DNA from 4 places in the Comamonas sp. A23 genome. Region 4 is predicted to be linked to each of the others. Evidence: predicted binding sites of a transcription regulator. Region 4 holds the regulator's gene; each other region holds the start of a gene.

Region 1 (3,936 bases), on a different contig from region 4:
CAGTCCCAGGCCTGCGCTCAATAGTTTCTTGATCATGGCAATCTTTCTCAAAACGGTTCCAGAGAGACTGGGCCTTTACAGGGCCGCGTCGCCGGTTTCTCCTGTACGGATACGGATCGACTGCTCCAGCGCCTGCACAAAAATCTTGCCGTCGCCGATCTTGCCGGTACGGGCTGCGCCCTCGATGGCGTCGATGGCGGCATCGACCAGATCGTCGGCAATCGCGGCCTCGATCTTCAGCTTGGGCAGAAAGTCCACCACATACTCGGCACCGCGGTACAGCTCGGTGTGGCCCTTCTGACGGCCAAAGCCCTTGACTTCGGTCACGGTGATGCCTTGAACACCGATTTGGGAAAGAGCTTCACGCACTTCGTCGAGCTTGAAGGGTTTGATGATGGCGATCACCATTTTCATGACGGGCTCCTGAAAAATTAGAAAGTCTTGGAGAGCGTCAGAATCAGACGCGCCTTGTTCACATCGCCGAAGTAGGCCTTCTTGTTGGCGCCGGTCACCGCTGCACCTGCAGAGAAGCCGTCGCCCAGGTCATAGGCACCACCGACGCTGTAGTCCACATAGTTGGGAACGCCCAGGTCCTTGATGTCGCTGGAGAAATGGGTGTAACCAACTGATGCTTTCAGTGTCACCTTGGGCATCACTTCCTGGCTGTAGGAGAACTGCAGATAACCGGTGTTGCGGCCCTTGAGACCCGAGCCCGCCTTGGCGCCGGCCCAGCCGAAGTAGTCCTTGGACACCGTGTGCGAATACTTGGCCGTGAACGGGCCGTAGGTGCCGGAGCCGTAGATCTCGGTGGTGTTGCCGTTGGCATTGCCCGAGTACACATAGGTCAGCATGCCCACGTCCCAGTCCACATCGGCGGCCTTGAACTTGTAGCCGCCGTAGAAGTCGGTTTCCAGCGAGTTGCCGGGCAGCCAGTCCACGGAGGAGTTCCAGTTGCCGACGTAGAAGCCGCTGTCGCCGAACGTGTAGTCAAAACCGCCTTGCAGCGCAGGCTTGACGGCCCTGGTGCGGCTGGCGTCCTGATCCTGGCCACGGAACTTGTAGTTGGTGGTCAGGGCAACGTTGGCGGAGAGCTGGGCATGGGCCCACATGGGGGCGACAACGGCGCAGGCCAGGGCGGCAGTCTTGGCGAAAGTCTTGAAACGGCTTGCAGCGGGACTAGGCATTCAGGGTTCCTCCGGTTTGAAAATTTCGTGGCAAAAATCTCGGATGAACTCTCAAAGCACAGACCGTGCCAGTCTCTGCGGCGGCTGCGGCACGGTTCGCTGTCCAAAGCCCCAGAACAGGCAGCGGGCCATAGCTGCCAGTACAAAAAGCTACGAATTTTCACAATCGCTGAGCGCAACTTTCGCCACCTGGGCGCTAGCTGGAATCCATTGCACCAAGATGGTGCGTTTTTGCTGTGCACCGCCATGGCTCTGCTTTTCCCCGGCTTTTTGCACCAATCAGGGGATTTGAAAGTGAGCACATGCTCTTTATCTGGGCGCAGGCAAAGAAAAAGCCCATCGGCTGGGCGATGGGCTTGGGGGGCGGCCGCAATTCAGAAGCTGGCTTGGGGCAGGTCTGCCTTGGTGAACACCAGCGAGACCTTGGCTTCCTGCGGAATCGGCGGCAGCTCCTGATTCCAGCGCTCCCAGGCGCTGCGCAGCTCGGCCAGTTTCTGGGGCTCACGATCACGCAGATTGGCGCGCTCGCGCGGGTCGTTGCCGATGTGGAACAGGTATTCGATGCCCTCGATCTGCAGATATTTCCAGTCGCCGCGTATCAAGGCCTTTTGCTCGCGGTGCTTCATGCGCCAGGCCAGGTCGCGCTCGGGCATCCAGCTTTGATCCTGCATCAGGGGCAGCAGGCTGATGCCGTCCAGTGGATAGTCGGCATGTGCGGCTACGCCGGCGGCGGCCAGGAAGGTGGCCGACCAGTCCATGGTCAGGCTGGGCGTGTCGCAGACGGCACCGGCCGTCATGCGCGCCGGCCAGCGTGCCAGCAAAGGCACGCGGATGCCGCCTTCGAGCAGGTCCATCTTCTGGCCCACGAAGGGCCAGGTATTGGAGAAGCGTTCGCCGCCGTTGTCGCTGGTGAAGACGATGAGCGTGTTCTCGCTCATGCCTTTTTCCTCCAGCGCATCCAGCAGCCAGCCTATGCCTTCGTCCATGTGATGGATCATGCGCTGGTAGGTATCGATGGAGCCGCCGTCGATATGCTTGCCCATGCCTTGCAGGCGCTCGGATTCGGCGCGGTCCTCGCGCGTCAGCCAGGGCCAGTGCGGGGCGCTGTAGTGCAGCGAGAGGTAGAAGGGCTGCTCGGCGCTCTGGCGCTTGACGAAGTCCACCGCGCGGCGGCTCAGCAGATCGGTGAGGTAGCCGTCTTCGGTGTGCGGCTCCTCGTTGATCCAGAAGTCGGGGCGCCCGCGCGGGTCGCAGTGGGCGAAGTAGTCGGCGCCGCCGGCATGAAAGCCGTAGAACTCCTCGTAGCCCGACAGGCGCGGGCCGAAATGCGGGGGGTAGCCCAGGTGCCATTTGCCGACCAGGGCCGTGGCGTAGCCGGCATCGCGCAGCAGCGAGGCCACCGTGGGGTGATCGGGCGGCAGGCCCAGCACCTTGTCGCCATGCACGCTGGCGATGGGTTCCTCGGCCGCACCGCGCAGGCGGTACTGCCAGCGGCCCGTGGCCAGCGCAAAGCGCGTGGGCGAGCACACCGAGGAGTTGGAGTAGCCGCGCGTGAAGCGCAGGCCCTGGGCGGCCATGGCGTCCAGGCGTGGCGAGACGTCGGTGGCGTTGTTGTGCGCATCGCGCGCACCGGTGCAGCCCAGGTCGGCATAGCCGAGGTCATCGGCCAGGATGAAGATCAGATTGGGGCGGGAGTCGGTCATGAGAGGGCGTGGAACATTCAAAAACAGGAGCTTCTATCGCTTGTTATGCAAGAATTCTGGATGGATTTGATGCTGGAAATATTTGGTAGCAAGCGATAGATGCTCCTCAAATATCAGGGCTTGAAGCCCGAGCGCTGAACCACCGGCGCCCATTGCGCGCGGTAGGCCTTGAGCATTTTTTCCGTGTCCTGCGCGCTGCTGACCACGGGCACCAGGTTGGAGGCGGCGAACTTGTGCTGCGTGTCGGCTTCCTTCATCACCTCCTGCACCAGCTGCGACAGGCGCTGCACCGTGGCCGGCGCCATGCTTTGCGGCGCGAACAAGGTGTTCCAGCCCGTGCCGACCAGGTTCACGCCCAGCTCCTTGAGCGTGGGAATGCCGGGTGCCATGGTGCTGCGGCGCTCGCCCGAGGTGGCCAGCACGCGCAGCTTGCCCGCTTCGTGCTGGGCGATCTGGGTGTCTAGAGTGTCCACGGCGATGGGGACCTGCCCGCCCATCAGGTCGGTGAGCAGCGGGCCCGAGCCCTTGTAGCCCACGACCTCGACGGGCACCTTGGCGGTCTCGCCCAGCATCAGCGCAAAAAAGTGCGGCAGGCTGCCCGTGGCCGGCACGCCGAAATTGGCCTGCTGCGGATTGGCCTTGAGCCAGGCCAGCAGGTGCGGCAGCTCCTTCACGGGCACGGCGCTGGCCACGGCCAGGCCGAACTCGTAGCGGTTCACCTCGCTGATGGGGCGGAAGTCCTTTTCCGGCTCGTAGCCGGAGTCCGGGAACACCAGCGGCGCCACCACCATCACGGCGGGATTGGCCAGCAGCACGGCGGGCTGAGATGCGGGCGCGTTCTTCACGTACTGGGCCGACAGGCGGCCGCCCGCGCCGGGCTTGTTTTCCACGATCACCGGGCTGCCAAGGCGGGCCTGCAGCCGGTCGGCCACGATGCGTGCCACGCGGTCGGTGGCACCGCCAGGCGGATAGCCGACCACCATGCGCAGCGGTGTCTTGTTGGGAAACAGGGCATGGCTCTCCTGGGCCTGCAGCGCGCCGCCGCCCAG
Region 2 (3,936 bases), on a different contig from region 4:
TCAGCAGCTTGTGCTCGCGGATCGCATCGCGCACGGCCTGGTGCCCGTGGTCGGTGCAGCCGCACATGGCCTTGGTCTTGGGAGCGGCCGAGTAGTCGCCGCCGGCCGTGAACATGATGATCTGCTCCACCAGCCCGGTGCAGGAACCGCAGCTGGCACTGGCCTTGGTGTGCTTGCGCACATCGTCGAGCGTGAACAGGCCCTTGTCCTTGATGGCCTTGCAGATCGCGCCCTTGGTCACGCCGTTGCAGCCGCAGACCTCGTCGCCGTCGGCCATGGCCGCGGCCTTGCTCTGGCCCTGGTGGCCGGTATCGCCGAGATTGGATTCACCGAACATCAGCTTGTCGCGGATATCGGCAACGCTGCGGCCCTCGCGCAGCAGCTTGAAGTACCAGCTGCCGTCCACCGTGTCGCCGTACAGGCAGGCACCGACCAGCTTGTCGTCCTTGATGACCAGCTTCTTGTAGACCCCCGCATAGGGGTCGCTCATGAGGATTTCCTCGGTATCGCCGCCGCCCTGGAAATCGCCTGCAGAGAACAGATCGATGCCCGTGACCTTGAGCTTGGTCGAGGTCAGCGAACCCAGATAGCGACCGATGCCGAACTCCGCCAGATGGTTGGCCAGCACCTTGCCCTGCTCGAACAGGGGCGCCACCAGTCCGTAGGCAATGCCTCGGTGTGCCGCGCATTCGCCCACGGCATAGATGCGTGGATCGGTCACGGTCTGCAGCGTGTCGCTGACCACGATACCGCGACTCACATGCAGATGCATGGACTCCGCCAGTTCGGTGCTGGGGCGAATGCCCACGGCCATCACCACCAGTTCGGCCGGGATCTCGCTGCCGTCCTTGAAACGAACGGCGCGCACGCGGCCACTGCGCCCACCGTCTTCGTCGCCCAGCAGCTCCTGTGTCTGTGCCTGCATGCAGAACTGCATGCCGCGCTCGGCCAGCGATTTCTGCAGCATGCGGCCCGCCTGATCGTCGAGCTGGCGCTCCATCAGCCAGTCGCCGACATGCACCACGGTGACCTGCATGCCGCGCTTCATGAGGCCGTTGGCCGCTTCCAGTCCCAGCAGGCCGCCACCTATCACCACCGCATGCTTGAGTGTCTTTGCCGCTTCGATCATGGCCTCGGTGTCGGCAATGTCGCGGTAGGCCAGCACGCCCTCCAGGTCCTTGCCGGGGATGGGCAGAATGAAGGGCTTGGAGCCCGTCGCCATGATCAGGCGGTCGTACTCGGCGCTGGCACTCTCACCCTGGGCATTGACTGCATGTACCGTGCGCCGTGCCCGGTCAACGGCCGTCACGGTATAGCCGGCGTGCAGCAAGATATGGTGGTCCTGGTACCAGGACCAGTCGTTGAGCACGATATCGCCGAGCGTCTGCTCGCCGGCGAGCACGGGCGACAGCAGAATGCGGTTGTAGTTGGGATGCGGCTCGGCGCCGAAGACCGTGATGTCGTACAGATCGGGGGCAATGGCCAGCAGCTCTTCCAGCGCACGCACGCCTGCCATTCCGTTACCAATCATGACCAGTTTGGATTTTTTCATCTGAGTCCCCGTGGGCATTTGCAAAGCCAAAAAAAAGACGTCTGCGCGCTTCATGACTTGCATGAACGCGTAGACGTCTTTGTCTGTGGGTTCTGGTCCAGCCTTGCACCATCCCCCGGTGACCCACCTTGGCCACGCTGAACAACACGCAATTGCTGTGCCAGCTTTTCTCAGCCTGCAGAGACTATTCCATCCCGCGGCATGCACTGCTTTTGTGCATGGCCGCTTTATTGCTGTGCAAAACAAACATGGCGCCCCAAGGCGCCATGCAGCTTGAAATCAAAAAGGCTCAGGCCGCCTTCTCCACATGGCCCTGACGCGTGTAGAGAAAGTCGATCACGGCCTTGCGATAGCTTTGGTAATGCGCATCCTCGGCCAACTCCACCCGGCTGCGCGGGCGTGGCAGCTCTACATGCAGCACCTCGCCAATCGTGGCAGCGGGACCGTTGGTCATCATCACGATCTTGTCGGACAGCAGCACGGCCTCGTCCACATCGTGCGTGACCATGACCACGGTGCTCTGGGTGCGTTCCACGATCTCCAGCAGCTCGTCCTGCAGCTTGGCACGCGTCAGGGCGTCGAGAGCGCCGAAGGGCTCGTCCATGAGCAGCACCTGGGGCTCCATGGACAGGGCGCGGGCAATGCCCACGCGCTGCTTCATGCCGCCCGAGATTTCGCCAGGGCGCTTTTGCGCCGCATGGCTGAGGCCCACCATGGCCAGCGCCGCATCGGTGCGCTGTGCCAGCTGTGCCTTGCTTTCGCGCTTGCCGAAGACACGCTCCACGGCCAGGTGCACATTGCCCCAGCAGCTCAGCCAGGGCAGCAGCGAATGGTTCTGGAAGACCACCGCACGCTCGGGCCCGGGGCCCTTGATTTCCTTGTTGGCGCACAGCAGTGCACCGCCCGTGGGAATGGTCAGGCCGGCAATCAGATTGAGCAGCGTCGACTTGCCGCAGCCCGAATGCCCGATGAGACTGACGAACTCGCCCTTGGCAATGTTCAGGTTGATGTCGCGCAGTGCGGGAAACAGGCCCTTGGCGGTCTTGAAGGTCTGCTCCACCCCGTGGATCTCGATGTACTTGGTGCTGAGAGATGTATGCATGAGGTACTCCTTGCTTTGTTCCGAGACCACCGTGGCGCCGGCTTTGCCGGGCCACCGGTGGTGCCCCCTTGAGGGGGTGACGCGCCCGAGGGCGCGGCTCAGGGGTGGGTTAAGTCTTGACCTCTTCAAACGTAAAGGCCGAAGCCAGCTTGACCATGGCCCACTCCAGCACCAGGCCCACGATGCCGATCACGAAGATGGCGATGATGATGTTCTTGACGTTGAGGTTGTTCCACTCGTCCCAGACCCAGAAGCCTATGCCCACGCCGCCCGTCAGCATCTCGGCGGCCACGATCACCAGCCAGGCCGTGCCCACGGCCAGGCGCACGCCGGTCAGCATATAGGGCAGCACCGCAGGAAACAGAATGGTGGTGGCGATCTTCCACTCCGACAGATTGAGCACGCGCGCCACATTCATATAGTCCTGGGGCACACGCTGCACGCCCACGGCGGTGTTGATGACCATGGGCCAGATCGAGCAGATGAAGATGGTCCAGATGGCTGCCGGATTGGCGCCCTTGAACACCAGCAGGCCGATCGGCAGCCAGGCCAGCGGCGAGACCGGGCGCAGCAGACTGATCAAGGGGTTGAACATGCGCGACAGAAAGCCGAAGCGCCCGATCACGAAGCCCAAAGGGATGCCGACCAGTGCCGCCAGACCGAAACCCAGGGCCACGCGCTGCAGCGAGGACAGCACATTCCAGCCCACGCCCTGGTCGTTGGGCCCGTTGCGGTAGAAGGGATCGCTGAACACCTGCAGGGCCTGCTCCCAGGTCTCGGCCGGGGTCGGAATGCTCTTACCGGTGCTGCTCGATACCAGCGACCACAGCCCGACCAGCAGCGCCAGCCCCAGCAGCGGCGGCAGGACCTGAGCAAATAGCTGTTCAGCCCATTGGCGCAAGCGGCTGGGTGCCACCGCAACCGGAGCCTTGACTATCGCTTTGGGTTTGATATCTTTTTGCACTTCAGCCTTTACAAGTTCTGTGCCGGCAGCTATCTCTTTTGAAGTTTCGAGCAGCGCATCGTTGGCCGCCTGGGCTGCCAGTTGCGGATCGTGCGGGGGATCGAGTTCGAGCGGTGAGTGAAGTACGGCACTGACCATGATGGTTCTCCGTTAAGGTGGCGGCCTCAGGCGGCCTTGATCTTGAAGCTGTCGGCGTACTGGGCAGGGTTCTTGCCGTCCCAGACCACGCCGTCGATCAGCTTGCTGGTGCGCAGCACATCCTTGGGCACGCTGACCTTGAGCTGGCTTGCCGCCTGCTGGTAGAGGTCGATGCGGTTG
Region 3 (3,936 bases), on a different contig from region 4:
GCTGATGCTGTTCAGTTGTTGTCTGCCCTGCTGCGCATGGTGCGATTTCGTCACTTGACTAGCGTTGGAACACCCTGCCCGGGGCACCTACTCACACAATGTAAACAACCTGCTAAAAATGGCTTACTTGTTTACAGTGGTTGGTGTAAAATTTCGAAAAAGTGGCCTTCTGACTAGTTATCAGAGAGATGTTTACATAAAAGGTGACCTCTGCCCTTTTAAATCACGGATAGGTGGCTGTCGCCACTTTGCAAAGATTTGCAAAAAAGCCCGCGCTTTCAACGAGTGCGGGCTTTTCTTATATGGCGACTTGATAGATTGCGGGTGCGATTCCAAAGATGCTGCAGACGAATGACAGCAAGGTTGAAAATTTCAATCGAATAGCTGGCTTCATCGAATTAGTGCAATAAGATGCAGCATGCAAGCGCGTTTCATCCAGTTACGATTGATGATTCAGCGCTGAATCACACACTCAAGTGGGAGTGGTCCTAGCCAGTGCAGCCAAGCAGGACTTGGCGTTTCCTCAGGAGCTTCGAGCATGCCGACTTTGGTCATCTCAATCGACGGCGCAGTCATCAAGGAAGTACAGCTCACCAAGGAGCGCACGACCTTGGGTCGTCGTCCTTACAACGACATCGTGATCGAGAATCTGGCGGTCAGCGGCGAGCATGCCGTGCTCACCATCTCTGGCGGCAAGGTCAGCATTGAAGACCTGCGCAGCACCAACGGCACCTATGTCAACGGTCGTGCCATCCAGAAGCAGGACCTGCTCAACGGCGACCTGCTGGACATTGGCCGCTACAAAATCCGCTTTCTCGATACCGTGATTGCCGATTCGAGTGCTCCGTCGTCTGCCCAGAGCAGCAAAAAGGCGCTGGCGCATATTTCCGAAGAGGCAGACAGCGGCTATGCCAAGGTCGCCAGCCCCTCCGGGTTTGGTGAAATCTCCAGCTTCAGTTCCACCATCCAGGGCTCGCTTGCCGCGCTGCCTGCGCGCCATGCCGTGATTCGCATGCTCACCGGCAGCCTGGCCGGCAGGGAAATACCTCTTTTCAAGGTTGTTACCACTTTGGGCAAGCCCGGTGTAGCCATCGCCTCCATCACCCAGAAGCCCCATGGCTTTGTGCTCACCCAACTGGAGGGCGCAAGCGAAGACCTCAAGCTCAATGGCCAGGTGGTGGGCCCTCTGTCCGTGCCGCTGCTCAATGGCGATACGGTGGACCTGGCGGGCAGCACCATGCGCTTCGTCGTGGAGTGACAGGCCGGCCTGATGGGTGTGAAGCGTCTGACAAATTTGTCACCGCTTGCGATTGGATTGCCAAAATTGTTACTCAAACTCGCGTTAATGTTGCCAAACGTGTCATCTTGGATGAGGCCTGCCTTTGCCAAATCGTTGGCACGTTGATTGCTTGGTAGCTTGTGTCTCATCCAACTAGGGAGTTTGAAATGAAGCGTTCTATTCAAAAGGGTTTTACCCTGATCGAACTGATGATCGTTGTGGCGATCATCGGTATTCTGGCTGCTGTGGCTCTGCCTGCTTATCAGGATTACACAATCCGTGCAAAGATTAGTGAGGGTTTGACACTTTCTAGTGGTTTGAAGACTGCCATTACTGAAACCTTCCAAAGTGCTGGCCCTCGCAAGATGACTTGCTCAACTGCTACAAATTGCGCTGAAATCGGTGCTACTGTTTTGGATACTACTGCTTTGACGGGTAATAAAAATGTGGATTCCATTGTCAGCAGTGATTCTGGAGTTATCACGGTGACATATAAGACGTCCGTAGTTCCTGCCGCCAACAGCCTGCTTGAAATCAAGCCGGTTGGAGCTGACGGCACAACTGCTGTTAATCTGGAAACTACAGCGGCAGGCACTCAATTAAACTGGGTATGCGCACCTGCTGCTGCAAAGGGTGTGCTGCCAAAGTATCTGCCTGCTAACTGCCGTCCGGCCTCTTCCTCCACTTCTTCTAGCTCTTCTACAGGTGGCTGATAGTGTGAGCGAATTTTGAAAATATGAGAGCCTTAATGCTTTAAATATTTTTCATAATTGCCAGAGTTATAATAAAGGGGTGCAATATGCATCCCTTTATTTTTTGATAAATATATTAAATAATATTCTTATCAAAGAAGTTAAGCGTCATTTCATATAACTCATGAATATTCATTTAAACCCTCCTGCGTCAAATACACCGGGATATGTTGTGTTTTCAGGTGTCATGGGTGCATTATTTTCCGCCTTGTGTATAGTGATCGGCTGGGTTGATTATTTGTGCGGAACACTTCTTTTGTTATTTGCATGTGGAATACCTATGTGGTGGCTAGAGATGAGGAGGTTTCCGGCATCACATTTATGCTTGGATAGCATTCCAGTTTGGAGAAAAAAAATACGATTTATTGGGATGCTTATTGTTTGGATGTTATTTTGTGGGATATATTTTCTTGTGACATATTCATTGGCTGCATTATCAAAATCAGATATTTTAGGTGATATGCAACTGGTATTGATTGCAGCTAGTATTCCTTGGTCTTTATGGATGCTATACCGTAGAGCTCGGGGGAATCAATTTGACTCTTTGGAAATGCTTGGGAGTGCAGCGATTTCCTGTATATTTAAGAGGCGAAAAATAAAAAAAAAATATTCGCAAGTATTTCTGGGGTGGTGCGTTAAAGCGTACTTCTTCCCACTGATGCTTGGTGGATGCTATTTTTTTGTTTCAGCGGCAAGTAAGGTTTCATTAGAAATTACGGAATTCTCTTGGATTTCGATAGTGGCTTTTCTCATTTATTTGCTGTATGCAATAGATACTGCTTTTGGCACAATTGGCTATTGTTCTACCAGCCGGCGAATAAATGGACAAATTCGTTCAACTGATTCCACAATATCAGGGTGGGGTGTGACGTTGGTTTGTTATCCGCCTTTTAACTTGATTGTTTTGCATCAATGGCTAGCTTATAAAGATGGCTATGAATGGCATGAGTGGCTAACAGATGAGCCTCTACTGCTTTTTGTGTGGGGGACGGTGGTCTTGCTGCTGACGGTAGGTTATGTTTGGAGCACCGTCAGTTTTGGACTACGGTTTTCGAATCTTTCTTATCGAGGGCTTGTTAGCTCCGGGCCTTATAGGTATTTTAAGCATCCTTCATATTTTTTTAAAAATATTTCATGGTGGTTAATTTCTATTCCATTTATTTCTCTAGAAAGTGGTCGCTTGGCCATTATTAATTGTTTGGGTTTGGTTGGAATTAACTGTATTTATATACTGCGCGCGTGGACTGAGGAGCGCCATCTGGCTTCAGATCCGGACTACAAGGCTTACTCGATATGGATGGCGAAAAATGGAGTTCTTGGTAGATTTCGACAGTTAATTGGTTGCTAATGTGAAGAAGGCTCGTCTTTTTTTTCTGCTGATTTTACTGACGGTAGCTATCGCTGTATGGTGGTATGAGCATGGGACTTTGACATTACACGGAGGGCTGGAGCACTTTGTGCAAGAGCAGCGGCTAAGTCATGGAGAAATTGCCATTATTCACCATAACAAAATTATTTCTCATTTCCAGGTGGGTGATTGTGATGAAAAATATTTAAATGCGCAGTATCCAATTGCTAGTCTATCTAAATTATTAACTGCTCAGGTTGTGGTAAAATTGATTGGAGAGGGAAAGCTGCAATTAAATGATAAATTATTTACGCTGTTGCCTCAGCTTCCATATGCAAATGATGCTGGCTATCGCGAAATAACAGTACAACATCTTTTGCAACACACTGCTGGCTTTGATCGCAGCAAGTCTGGAGATCCACTGTTTAAAGATGATTCAAGTGTGCGTGGCTGTGAATCTGCGGTGCGAGTTGCTGTATCTAAACCCTTGGAGCATGAGCCTAATAAAATTACAAAATATTCGAATGTTGGCTACTGCTTGCTTGGAATGTTGATTG
Region 4 (3,936 bases):
GTGGAGCGCCCCATGACCAATGGCTTTGCCCAGTGGCTCAATCACTGGCTGGGCAAGAACGTGGTGGCCGCCGCCAGCTCGCCGAACAACGAGGGCGATCCGCGCGGCATGATCAGCAAGCTGTTCAAGATCTCGTTCTATGCGGGCAAGTACCGCCGTGCCTTCCGCGACTGGAATCCGACCTTCTACAAGATCCTCAAGTTCGGCCTGATGATCGGCGTGCTGGTCTGGTTTATCTGGTGGCTGGTACCGAATTAACCCCCTGAGGCGCTTTGCGCCTTCCCCCTTTCTCTTCGGAAGGGGGACGACATCTTCGCTGCAGGGCGGCCTTTGCTTGCTGTCCCTCACTTGGATCTTGCTTCATCAAGACATATGGCTCTAAACAAAAAGCCGCTGTGCGATGCATCAGCGGCTTTCTTGTTTCTACGGCGCCCTACAGCGCCTTGCGCAGCGTGGTCGTCGGTATCTTGAGCTGCTCGCGGTATTTGGCGACGGTGCGGCGCGCGCACTCGATGCCCTGCTCCTTGAGCATGTCGGCCAGCTTGGCGTCCGACAGCGGCTTCTTGGCATCTTCGGCATCGACAAACTGCTTGATCAGCGCACGCACGGCCGTGCTGGAGGCACTGCCGCCGGTTTCCGTACCCAGGCCCGAGCCGAAGAAATACTTGAGCTCGAACGTGCCCTGGGGCGTGGCCATGTACTTGGCGGTGGTCACGCGGCTGATGGTGGATTCATGCAGGCCCAGGGTGTCGGCGATATCGCGCAGCACCAGCGGGCGCATGGCCAGCTCGCCATGCACAAAGAAGTTCTTCTGCCGCTCCACGATGGCTTCGGAAACACGCAAGATGGTGTCGAAGCGCTGCTGGATGTTCTTGATGAACCAGCGCGCCTCCTGCAACTGCTGCTGCAGCGCCGCATGGCCGTCGCTGTTCTTGTGGCGGCGCAGCACGCTGGCATAGATGTCGTGCACGCGCAGACGCGGCATGACCTCGGGGTTGAGCTGCACGGAGAAGTCCACCCGGCCCGAGCCGGCCCGCAGCGGGCGCACGATGACATCGGGCACCACGATATGGCGCTCCACATCGACAAAGCGCCGACCCGGACGCGGCTCCAGCCTGGCGATCAGGGCCATGGCTTCGCGCAGCTGTTCCTCGCGCGCGCCGCACAGGCTGGTGAGCTTGCGCAGATCGCGCCGCGCCAGCAGGTCCATGGGCTGGGCACAGATGGCCTGCGCCAGCAGCAGCCGGCTCATATGCGCCTCGGTCGTGCCCTCGTCCTCGGCCGTGCGGATCAGATCGCGCAGCTGCAGCTGCAGGCACTCGGCCAGATCGCGCGCGCCCACGCCCACGGGCTCCAGACTTTGCAGCAGCTTCAGCGCAATGGCAAAGTGCTGCTCCAGCTCCTCGCGCTCTTCCAGATCGTCGCCGGCCAGGCTCTGCGCCAGCTCCTGCAGGGAATCCTCGAGATAGCCGTCGTCGCTGAGCGACTCGATGAGAAAGCGCAGCGCCGCCATGTCCGCCGCGCCCAGATGCAGGCTCAGCGCCTGACGGTGCAGAAAGTCGGTCAGGCTCTGGTGCTCGCGCGCCAGATCGATGGCATCGGTTTCGTCGTCGCCATCGCGGTTGCGCGTGGAGCTGCTGGCCGAGGGCGTATCCCACTCGCTGCTGGATTCGCCGCCCCATTCCCCGTCCTGGCCGTCCATGCCGTCGGCCTCCCAGTTCAGCGTTTCCGGAGTCTCGGCGCTTGGCGTTTCCGCTATTGTTTCAGCAGCTGTTTGCGTTTGCTTCGCATCATTTTCAGCATGAATACCATCTGAAGTGCTGTATTCACTGGCGCTAGCAGCTACATCTACAGGAGCATCTCCCACAGTTTCGGCCTCATCGCCCGCACGTTCCAGAAAAGGGTTGTCGACCAGCATCTGCTCGACTTCCTGCGCCAGCTCCAGAGTGGAGAGCTGCAGCAGCTGAATGGATTGCTGCAGCTGCGGCGTAAGCGATAAATGCTGCGAAACGCGTAGCGAGAGACCTGGCTTCATCGAGGCGCGGCCCCCAGACAATCATTGCAAACGCGCGCAGTGCTAAGGGTTTGCCGCCGGGCCGCCCCAAGGCAAACCCCGGCGCAGCCGGTCAGAACCCCTTCTGGGGGCAGCGACCACACAAAGTGAGGGAGCGTGGGGGTCATCACATTCTGAAATGTTCGCCCAGATAGACGCGGCGCACATCGGCGTTCTCCACGATCTCCTCGGGCGTGCCTTCGGCCAGCACATGGCCGTCGCTGATGATGAAGGCGTGGTCGCAGATGCCCAGCGTCTCGCGCACGTTATGGTCGGTAATCAGCACACCGATGCCGCGCTCCTTGAGGAAGCCGATGATGCGCTGGATCTCGATCACCGCAATCGGATCGATACCGGCAAACGGCTCGTCAAGCAGGATGAAACGCGGCTGCGTGGCCAGGGCACGGGCAATTTCCACGCGACGGCGCTCACCGCCGGACAGCGCCAGCGCCGGCGACTGGCGCAGATGCTCTACGCGCAGCTCCTGCAGCAGGCCGGTAAGGCGCTTTTCGATCTCGCCCTGCGTCAGCGTCTTGCCCTGCTCGTCCTTTTGCAGCTCCAGCACGGCGCGCACATTGTCTTCCACGCTGAGCTTGCGAAAGATGGAGGCTTCCTGGGGCAGATAGGACAGGCCCAGGCGCGAACGCTGGTGAATCGGCATGCCGCCCACTGGCTGGCCGTCGATGAAGATCTCGCCGCCGTCGCTGCGCACCAGGCCCACGATCATGTAGAACGATGTGGTCTTGCCCGCACCGTTGGGGCCGAGCAAACCGACCACCTCGCCTTTTTGCACGGACAGGGACACATCCTTGACCACCTTGCGGCTGCCGTAGGACTTGGCCAGATGCTTGGCCTCCAGGCGGCTGTCGGACTCGCCGCTGCGGCTGCTGGAGAAAGTCGGCTCGCTCATTTCTTCTCGTCGGCTTTCTCACCGCCCAGCGTCATGCTCTGGCGCAGCTGCGTGGCAGGTGTTGCAGGCTTGGGCTGTGCTCCCGGCGTGCCGTCCTTGGGCGCCATGATGGCGCGCACACGGCCCCCCTGCCCCACGGAGGAACTCGGCAGGCCGCCGCTGGTCTTCTGACCATCGACGGTATAGACGTCGGTGATGTTGTTGTAGACGATGATGGAGCCCGTGACCTGATCGCTGAGCTGACCGCCACGGTAGCGGCGCATCTCGCCACGACGGATGAACTTGACGATATCGGCCTTGCCGTCGTACTCGATGACTTCGCCTTCGCCCTCGATGAACTCCTCGGGCTGACCGGCCACGGTATCGCGCTTCTGACGGAAGAACGCTCGCTTGCCGGCCTCGGCCTTGATCACACCGTACTGATAGCCCTCGGCGTCCTGCCGCACATCGAGCTGAGCACCGCGCAGCACGATGGAGCCCTTGGTCATCACCACATTGCCAGTAAAGACACTGGTCTGCTGCAGCTCGTCATGACGCAACGCATCCGCCTCGATATTCATGGGCTTGGCGCTGTCGGCTTTTTCGGCATGGACAATGCCGGTCGCTGCTGCCAGGGCGCAGGCCAGCGCAAGAGGTAGGAGTGTTTTTTTCATGGAAGGCACGTTTCTTGCATCCATTGTAGTCATTCCCTTTTTGCAACTTGCGTAAAAAACACCCACAAAAAAGCCCGCACGGCGGCGGGCTTGTTGGGCGTCAAACGTCACTGACGTCTGCCGGCTGATCTCAGGCCTTGCGACTGGAGGCGACCAGCGCATTGACCACGCGCAGCACATTGTCCATATTGCCGGCCTTGGTGCCGTCCGTGTAGTAGCGGCCGGCCACACCCATGGCGGGCACGCCTTCCACGTCATATTCGTTTTGCAGCTGAGCGGCCTTGCGCGCCTGGTTGGCCACGGTGAAGGAGTTGTAGACT

What was found. The regulator sigma-54, encoded in region 4, starts transcription at its own class of promoters, with help from an activator protein. The targets are predictions, from matches to a motif close to TGGCANGNAANCTGCTTT.
Region 1: a site for sigma-54 is predicted at 1,238-1,255, ahead of EIC84_RS11625 (TorF family putative porin). Genes of this name have one in related genera too.
Region 2: a site for sigma-54 is predicted at 1,698-1,715, ahead of nirB (nitrite reductase large subunit NirB). Genes of this name have one in related genera too.
Region 3: a site for sigma-54 is predicted at 1,395-1,412, ahead of EIC84_RS19590 (pilin). Genes of this name have one in related genera too.

Annotation. Positions count from the first base shown of each region.
Region 1 is NZ_RSDT01000004.1:51,254-55,189, reverse strand. It holds gene EIC84_RS11635 (ammonium transporter) at 1-36, opposite strand, end outside; gene glnK (P-II family nitrogen regulator) at 76-414, opposite strand; gene EIC84_RS11625 (TorF family putative porin) at 432-1,184, opposite strand; gene EIC84_RS11620 (sulfatase) at 1,559-2,887, opposite strand; gene EIC84_RS11615 (Bug family tripartite tricarboxylate transporter substrate binding protein) at 3,001-3,936, opposite strand, start outside.
Region 2 is NZ_RSDT01000002.1:699,736-703,671, forward strand. It holds gene nirB (nitrite reductase large subunit NirB) at 1-1,552, opposite strand, end outside; gene EIC84_RS07665 (ABC transporter ATP-binding protein) at 1,842-2,654, opposite strand; gene ntrB (nitrate ABC transporter permease) at 2,764-3,756, opposite strand; gene EIC84_RS07675 (CmpA/NrtA family ABC transporter substrate-binding protein) at 3,783-3,936, opposite strand, start outside.
Region 3 is NZ_RSDT01000010.1:201-4,136, forward strand. It holds gene EIC84_RS19585 (FHA domain-containing protein) at 539-1,258, shown strand; gene EIC84_RS19590 (pilin) at 1,447-1,992, shown strand; gene EIC84_RS19595 (isoprenylcysteine carboxylmethyltransferase family protein) at 2,156-3,379, shown strand; gene EIC84_RS19600 (serine hydrolase) at 3,381-3,936, shown strand, end outside.
Region 4 is NZ_RSDT01000003.1:12,396-16,331, reverse strand. It holds gene EIC84_RS08335 (aspartyl/asparaginyl beta-hydroxylase domain-containing protein) at 1-258, shown strand, start outside; gene EIC84_RS08330 (RNA polymerase factor sigma-54) at 434-2,035, opposite strand; gene lptB (LPS export ABC transporter ATP-binding protein) at 2,181-2,963, opposite strand; gene lptA (lipopolysaccharide transport periplasmic protein LptA) at 2,960-3,616, opposite strand; gene EIC84_RS08315 (thiol:disulfide interchange protein DsbA/DsbL) at 3,747-3,936, opposite strand, start outside.